DNA from 2 places in the Arsenophonus sp. aPb genome. Region 2 is predicted to be linked to the other one. Evidence: riboswitches for the same ligand, from Rfam matches in the RefSeq annotation. Region 2 holds a riboswitch; the other holds the start of a gene.

Region 1 (3,985 bases), 1.5 Mb from region 2:
AATACTAACTCAATATCATTGACTCGCTTTCTCCTCATCACCATGCGATGAGGAGTAATTTAGCCAGCCTAAATTAGCGATCTACATAATGACAATCATTTCAGCATTGAACAAATAACCATTCTTTTATTCAGACTAAATCGTAATATTGATAATCAATCGACATTTATATCTCAACCATCAACCTTGTCCTGTATACTTATATATTATTAATACCGATAAACCATTCGAGTTGATGCCATGAAAAAATTAACCCTAGTTATCATGTTATTTATCAGTAAATTGGTGCTAGCCGATAGCATTAATATCGATCAAACGTTAGAACAATGTTTAGCGAAACCAACAACGGTATCAACCCTCGATAGCGTTGATTGTTACCAAAATGCGTTAAAGTTATGGGATAACGAATTGAACGAGCAATACCAATTATTAATCGCCGATAAAAAGTTAAGCTCAAAATTCAAAACTGCATTGAAAAAATCACAATTGGCATGGATAAAATATCGCGATCTCAACTTAGAAGCGATTAACCGCTTTTATGATACTCAGCAAGGAACCTATTGGGGGATCGCCGCGATGGCCAACAAAATTGAGTTAACTAAAAATAAAGCGTTAGAATTAACCAAATTAAGAACAAGCACTGAAATCGGTAATTAATAACCATTGGTTATTGACATCCTCCATGCCCTAAAAGACGTGGATTCCTACCGCGTTCAGCCTGAAGTCTGATTCGCCTCGGTGGGTTCCTGCTTCAACGGGCGGTCTGACTGCACCCTCCCTCCACAGGCAAGCACGGCATGTCCTGCCGCTAAAATGTTACGCGCCCCATATCACGTTCACTTACTGATTAATTACCCCCCAAAATTGGCGATATCTAATCTGGTTAACAGTCTCCAAGGGGTGTCGAGTCGATTACTTCGACGGGATCGCGCTGATATAGCACAACGTTATTACTACAAAGGAGTTCTATGGACACCAAGTTATTTTGCAGGAAGTTGTGGCGGCGCACCGATATCTATTATCCGACAGTACATTGAGCAACAGCAAACACCTGGTTAGTTTGAAAACCGCGCCTTATATCTCCGCCCTGAAGGACGGGGTTTTACGGCGCATCAGATAAAAATAAATTTAGTTATGTATGTCATTAAATAGCTAACGACACACATAACTAGCAATTACAATAAAAGATAACAGAAAATTCGCTCACAATAGTGATAAAGTTTAGAAACTATAAGTCATCCCTATCCCAATAACATTATCGCGCGCTATCTCTAATTCGTTAGCCCGTTGGCTATTTCTCAATAGATTAACTTTATAAGCAGCGTAAGCTTTAAAATTATCGTTAAAATTATAGTTAGTATAAATATTAAGATAATTAACCACATCCACTTGCTTATTAGCCCGCGAATAAAAATAAGCTATTCCCGGCTCTAAGCCTGATGCAAATGTATAGGAAGAAAGCAACTCAAGGGTACTAACTTTACCAAAGATCACTACATTATCATCGACTTCGTGAAAATGAATATTGCGGCTTTCGGAATATAAACCGGCAAATTTGACAGGTTCAGCGTCATAATTGAAACCTACCGCCCATATTTCCGCCGATTTACCCGCCCGGATCTGCTGTTGCTGCTGAGTTCTGTTGGAATAAAAATAGGCCACGGTTGCTTGCAAATCATCGGTAAAGTGATAACTAACACTGGCTCCCCACCCCTCACCATTTTGATGCTGAACCTCATCATTATGACTATTTTTGCCTTGATACTGCAAAGCAAAATTGAGTCCCTTTACTAAATTAAAAAAATCAGTTTGGCGATAAGTCAGCAAATTACTCGCCTCTTTGGTGGTTGAAATATCACTATCAGAAAAGAAATCACCGTCAAAAAGCGATAATCCATCGGTATAAGCAGCAACATCATAAATAACACCATAATTACGACCATAATCGATATGGTGAGTTTTATATTTTAATCCGGCAAAAGCCAAATTATTCTTTGATTCATTACTTTTATCCCCTTCTCCGCCATGTAGTTCTGTTTCATGTTCAAATTTGGCAAAACCACTAACAGAATCGGTAAACTGACTATCTAACTCTAAACCCAGTTTTACTTTTATTTCATTACCATCTTGATTCTTATCTTTTGAACTCATTAGTTTAGATTCAATCTCACCATTAACCGCTATTCGACTACCTTGCTTATCATAAACGTCTACTGCCATAGCCCCGGGAATATAAAAACAGAAAAAAATTAAACCGGTCGATTTATTTTTAATAAAAGAAAACATAATACTTATCTCAAGACATATAAAAATTGATGAACTGGTCATCATACAAATATTTTAAATACAGACAGCCGATGAGTGATTATTTATAATCACTTTATGCTGTTTTAACACAATAAAATAAACAATTAATTTATCGGTATAGGAGAAAGAAGAGAGATATAGCTAAACCTAGCTAAGAAAATACTTTGCTCGCTGAATGTCAAAAATAGAAACATATAGATACCCTATAATAAATCTCATATATAGGGGCGACCAGATGAAAGAGCATAGAACACTATCCCAATCGTCTTAGTTTTAGCACTATACAACGTATCCTATGATAGGAAGTTACTTTGAGGCAAACCTTAATCCGATCTGCCTTGTCCTAACCTTGGGCGTCTCTCGACGTCGTGAGATCAGCAACTTGTGTTTGTATAGGAGCCTCGCCTAACGAGATATAACACTTTCGAATGAGCGCGTATTATATGCTTAAAGAATGGGGAAAAAATATCCCATTGGTAGTTTGTTTATGTTTTATTTAATTATGTTAGCCATTTTACGACAAAACCAAGCAACGAGTCGTTAAATTAATTGAATAACAAACGGTGCTCATCACTTAATGATAACCAAACCACTCTTTTAATCCTGAGCTTAAAATGGCAGATATGGCAAAATAACGATAATCTGCACGGTAATATAGCATTAATGAATGGATATTATTGACTTCATTTTTGTCTACTTTTACCTCTTTTAATTTTTTTGTCAAAATAGAATTAATAGCCATATGGTCAGGAATATAAGTAATACCTAATCCTTTTTCAGCCAATTTCACACACGAATAGTAATCAGTGGTTAACATCATTTCTGAATAAGGCAGAAAATGATATCGCTCATCATCGACCTTACCTTGTAATGAAGGATAAATGACTGTTTCAGAAGATAAAGATAAACTATTCACCTGTTGTTCTTTCGCCAAAGGGTGGGCAGGATCTGCCACTAACATCATTTGAATATCACCGACAACTTGCGCATTAATATTGTTATATATCTCAACACATTGTAAGCCTAAAACAAAATCTGCTTTATTACTATTAAGGGTAAATTCAACATCAAATAAATCCGCATGAACAATATGTATTTCAACAGCGGGAAATTCTTTCTTTAATTTCAATATTACATCAGCAATCGCCTCTTCAGGAATCAATTGATTAAATGCTAATCTAATGGCCGCAGGCTCTTTATTATTATTTAACGCGAAAGAAAACTTTTCTAATTTTTGTAAAGATAATAAAAACATTTTCACCTTTGGCAATAAAAGTTTACCATTACTATTTATATCCAAAACAGAACCATTCGAGCGTTTATCAAATAACGTGTAGCCTAATATAATCTCAAGTTCATTTATCCAACGACTAATTGTCGTTTTAGACTTATTTAATAATATCCCTGCCTGTAAAAAATTACCTGACTCAGCAGCAGCGACAAACGCCATCAGCATTTTATTTTCTAATTGTGGTAAAAATTTTTTCATTACTGCTCCGCTGTCTGTTTTATTGAATTATTATTACCTGAAATCAATTTCTAACAATTTATAATAAAATATTATGATAATCCGACATTAACAAATATTTTTCTGCAACTAAATTTTTAATAGTATATTTAATATATATAAATTTCATTTTTTGTAAAAAAACGTTATGTATCGCCATCGGAGATACCT
Region 2 (3,985 bases):
CACGCGTTGCCTGTGAAACCTATGTAAAAACAGGTATGGTAATGGTTGGCGGTGAAATTACGACTAGCGCCTGGGTAGATATAGAAGAAATTACGCGGCGTACAATACGTGAAATCGGCTATACCAGCTCCGATATGGGCTTTGATGCCAACTCATGTGCTGTTATCAGTGCAATTGGCAAACAATCTCCTGATATAAATCAAGGCGTAGATCGCGCAAATCCTTTGGAACAAGGCGCTGGCGATCAAGGGATCATGTTTGGTTATGCTAATAACGAAACCGATGTTCTTATGCCGGCGCCAATAACTTATGCCCACCGCTTAGTCGAACGCCAAGCTGAAATGCGAAAAAATGGTACCTTACCTTGGTTACGTCCAGATGCTAAAAGCCAAATTACTTTCCAATATGAAAATAATAAAATCGTGGGCATTGATACCATTGTCTTATCTACTCAGCATGCTGAGGAAATTAAACAAGACACCTTATCAGAAGCCGTAATGGACGAAATTATTAAGCCAGTATTACCGACAGAATGGCTACACAAAAATACCAAATATTTTATTAATCCCACAGGTCGTTTTGTTATAGGCGGCCCAATGGGCGATTGTGGCTTAACCGGCCGTAAAATTATCGTCGATACTTATGGTGGCATGGCTCGCCATGGTGGTGGTGCTTTTTCTGGTAAAGATCCCTCTAAAGTCGATCGTTCTGCTGCCTATGCTGCGCGCTATGTAGCAAAGAATATTGTTGCCGCAGGACTGGCTGATCGCTGTGAAATTCAAATTTCCTATGCGATTGGTATCGCTGAGCCAACATCCATCATGATAGAAACTTTCGGTACAGAAAAAATAGCCAATGAAACGCTTGTTCATTTAGTGCATGAAATTTTTGATCTACGTCCCTATGGTCTAGTCAAAATGCTCAATTTATTAAAACCTATTTACCGTCAAACCGCAGCATATGGACATTTTGGCCGTTCTCAATTTCCATGGGAAAAAACAGATAAAGTTGCTGAACTTCGTGCAGCCGCAGGTTTAACTAACGAGTAGTCGATTTTATCTTGTTAAAACAGCAAAAGGGACAGTTAGATAACTCTCCCTTTTGCTGTTTTAGATCCAGGTAAAAATAACAATTGGTTATTGAATTTTTCTAATACTTATTTAATAAAGACCATAATAAGTTAATTTCTTTTGTTCTGAACTTACTCTTTGTCCATTTAACTATGTTAATAATATGAAATCACAGCGAGTACCGATTGCTTTACAACAGATTGTCATGCGAGTATTGCGCAACAAACTGGCTACAGCGAGTACTAAATTGGAAAAAACCTTTACAGAACCGTTGATCAATTACCGACAGCGAGGAACCATTGCCGGTAGTGCCCATCTACAAGCATGGGAAATTCGGCTTAACCCGATTTTACTGATTGAAAATGGTGAGATTTTTATCAATCAAGTTATTCCCCATGAGTTAGCCCACTTATTGGTTTATCACTGTTTTGGTAAAACAGCCCCGCATGGTAAAGAATGGAAATGGATGATGGCAGTGATCCTCGAAGTTCTACCGCAGACAACACATCAGTTTGCATTAACCTCCATTCGTAAGCAGATCTTTCATTACCATTGCCAGTGCGACCTATCACATCAATTGACCCTACGCCGGCACAACAAAATCCAACACGGGAAAGGGGAGTATATTTGCAAAAAATGTGGTCAATATCTCGTTTGGCAAAATCAATAGGAGAGCAATTCACTCTCCCGTGTTGATCAAGCTAAATCAGTCATAATCATCTTAGCAATTTCAAAGTAAATAATTAATCCTGTGCCATCTATAAAAGTAGCAATAAATGGAGCAGAAACAATAGCAGGATCAATATTCAATCGTTTTAGTACCATTGGAATAATAGAAGAAACGATCGCACTCCACACAGTAATTGCCATCATAGTCAAACCAACAACAAGGGTAACTTGATAGCCAACATCCAGGATCCAAGCACGAAATATGCCAACACAACCTATCGTTAATGCCACTAAAAAGGACGTAGATATCTCTTTTTTAAGCACTGCACCTAAATTACGTAAACTCACTTCTCCTAGCGCCATTGCCCTAACTAAAGTAGAAGTTATTTGAGTACCACTATTACCACCAGTGCCAATTAATAAAGGAATAAAAAAAGCTAATGAAATAGCCGATTCCAGCTGATCGGAAAAGGCTTTCAATACTGTACCAGTATAAGCTTCAGCCACAAATAACATCAATAACCAAACAACGCGTTTACGCCATAATGTTATTGGGCTGGTTGACATATAAGGCACTTCTAAAGGTAGTGTTGCCCCTTGCAGGTGGGCATCTTGGGTGTTCTCATCCTCAATTAATTCAGCGATATCTTGAGCGCGCAATACCCCTTTTAGTTTAGAAAACTCCACAACCGGAATAGAATCAACATCACAATGATTAAGCAGAGCAAAAACCTCTTCACGTGATTGTTCTGGTGAAACAGAAAAGAAATCACGTCTCATAATATCTGAGACAAGTAGTTCATCCGATGAGGTTAATAATGTTTTCATCAATAACAGGCCATTTAGATATTTATCTTTATCAGTAACATAAAGATAAGTCGGGATCTGATCGCCGGTAATTATATTAGCCAGATTATTTTTAATAGCAGCAACAGAATCATTCATAGAAACAGCGATATAGGATTGACTCATATAAGCACTAACTTTTACTTCATCAAAATTATTATGATGCTGCTCATTGAAATTTTCTGCATGACTATTGGCCGGACACACCACGCTGGGCGCCGTTTTTTGTAGGGATGTTAACTTCATTTTCGAAACCCTATCACTGTTATAAACTGCAAACAGTTCTCAAATAGGGGCAAAACCAGATGCGAGAATATTAAGCTATCTCAACGTCTCAGTTTTAGCACTATACAACGTATCCTGAAACCAGCAGGAAGTTACATGGGGATACACCTTGACTCGATATATCCTGTCCTGATCTTGGGCGTCTCTCGACGTCGTCAGATCAGCAACCTATGTTTGTATAGGAGCCTCGCCTAACGAGATACTGCACCGTGCTTAATATTAAAATTAATATTAACTCGGGCAGATTATAATGAAGCTAAATAGCTTTTCCAATTATAGTGTTACTTATGGTTTAGTTTTTGTTTAAGTTGATAAATAATAAAATCGATCAGCTAAATTAATAAACGAAAATATATTTAAAATCGTAAGTTATTTAATTAAAAAAGCAAATGTTCATCAAACGCCAGACGATCTATTTTTATATTTTTTGCTTCATTAATAACTTGTTCTGCTGTTTTACCATCTAAGGTGCGGCAAATCCGTTTTTCCAATGCTCTTGAAGCAGCGCTTTCACCAAGTTGACGATATTCATCAAAATTAATACTATTAAACATAGTAATATCAATAGCTTCGTCAAATTGTTGCTGCTTTTCAAAAGAAAGAGAATCTCGTACTTCAGCAATAGAAGAACGTAATAATTGCTTATTTTCGCCATTTAGTTTTAATTGTTGTTCACAACCCAACAACAAAAAACTGATGAAGAAAATTAATAGATTAAATCTCATTATATAACGTCCTTCTCTCTGTTTTTAATTATCAGCATAGCAAAATTAAAACCAATAAACTTGAGTATAATGAAAATTTAAAGAGAATAATTGTAAAAAAAATTTTCATATTGCTGGTAAAAATTAACAGTAATACCTTATTGCTTATTAGTTGTTACAGAGTAAAAATAAAATTTAAATACAATCAAGTTACTATTCATTAAATAGTCATGAATTAAAAATAGTTTGTTTAATATACTGTTATTTTTCCAACATAATTGAAAGAGCCAATACAGGCTCTTTCAATATTACTTTTATTTTAAGGTAACTTAACACCTTCAAGAGAAATAATAAGTTCAGCTTCTTGCGATTTAGGTCCGAGATCTTTTTTAAAATTAAAATCTTTCAATT

What was found. A riboswitch is a leader RNA that binds a small molecule or an ion and turns the genes downstream of it on or off. The one in region 2 is predicted to bind magnesium.
Region 1: another riboswitch for magnesium. It lies ahead of QE177_RS02970 (porin); the one in region 2 lies ahead of mgtE (magnesium transporter).

Annotation. Positions count from the first base shown of each region.
Region 1 covers NZ_CP123499.1:692,662-696,646, reverse strand. Annotated here, with positions in the region: gene potE (putrescine-ornithine antiporter) at 1-2, shown strand, start outside; gene QE177_RS02980 (DUF1311 domain-containing protein) at 241-657, shown strand; partial or broken gene tnpA (IS200/IS605 family transposase) at 832-1,152, shown strand; gene QE177_RS02970 (porin) at 1,222-2,286, opposite strand; M-box (ykoK) riboswitch at 2,558-2,727, opposite strand; gene QE177_RS02965 (LysR family transcriptional regulator) at 2,882-3,796, opposite strand.
Region 2 covers NZ_CP123499.1:2,423,476-2,427,460, forward strand. Annotated here, with positions in the region: gene metK (methionine adenosyltransferase) at 1-1,049, shown strand, start outside; gene QE177_RS10800 (SprT family zinc-dependent metalloprotease) at 1,234-1,740, shown strand; gene mgtE (magnesium transporter) at 1,767-2,831, opposite strand; M-box (ykoK) riboswitch at 2,904-3,076, opposite strand; gene QE177_RS10810 (DUF6694 family lipoprotein) at 3,248-3,595, opposite strand; gene QE177_RS10815 (YceI family protein) at 3,894-3,985, opposite strand, start outside.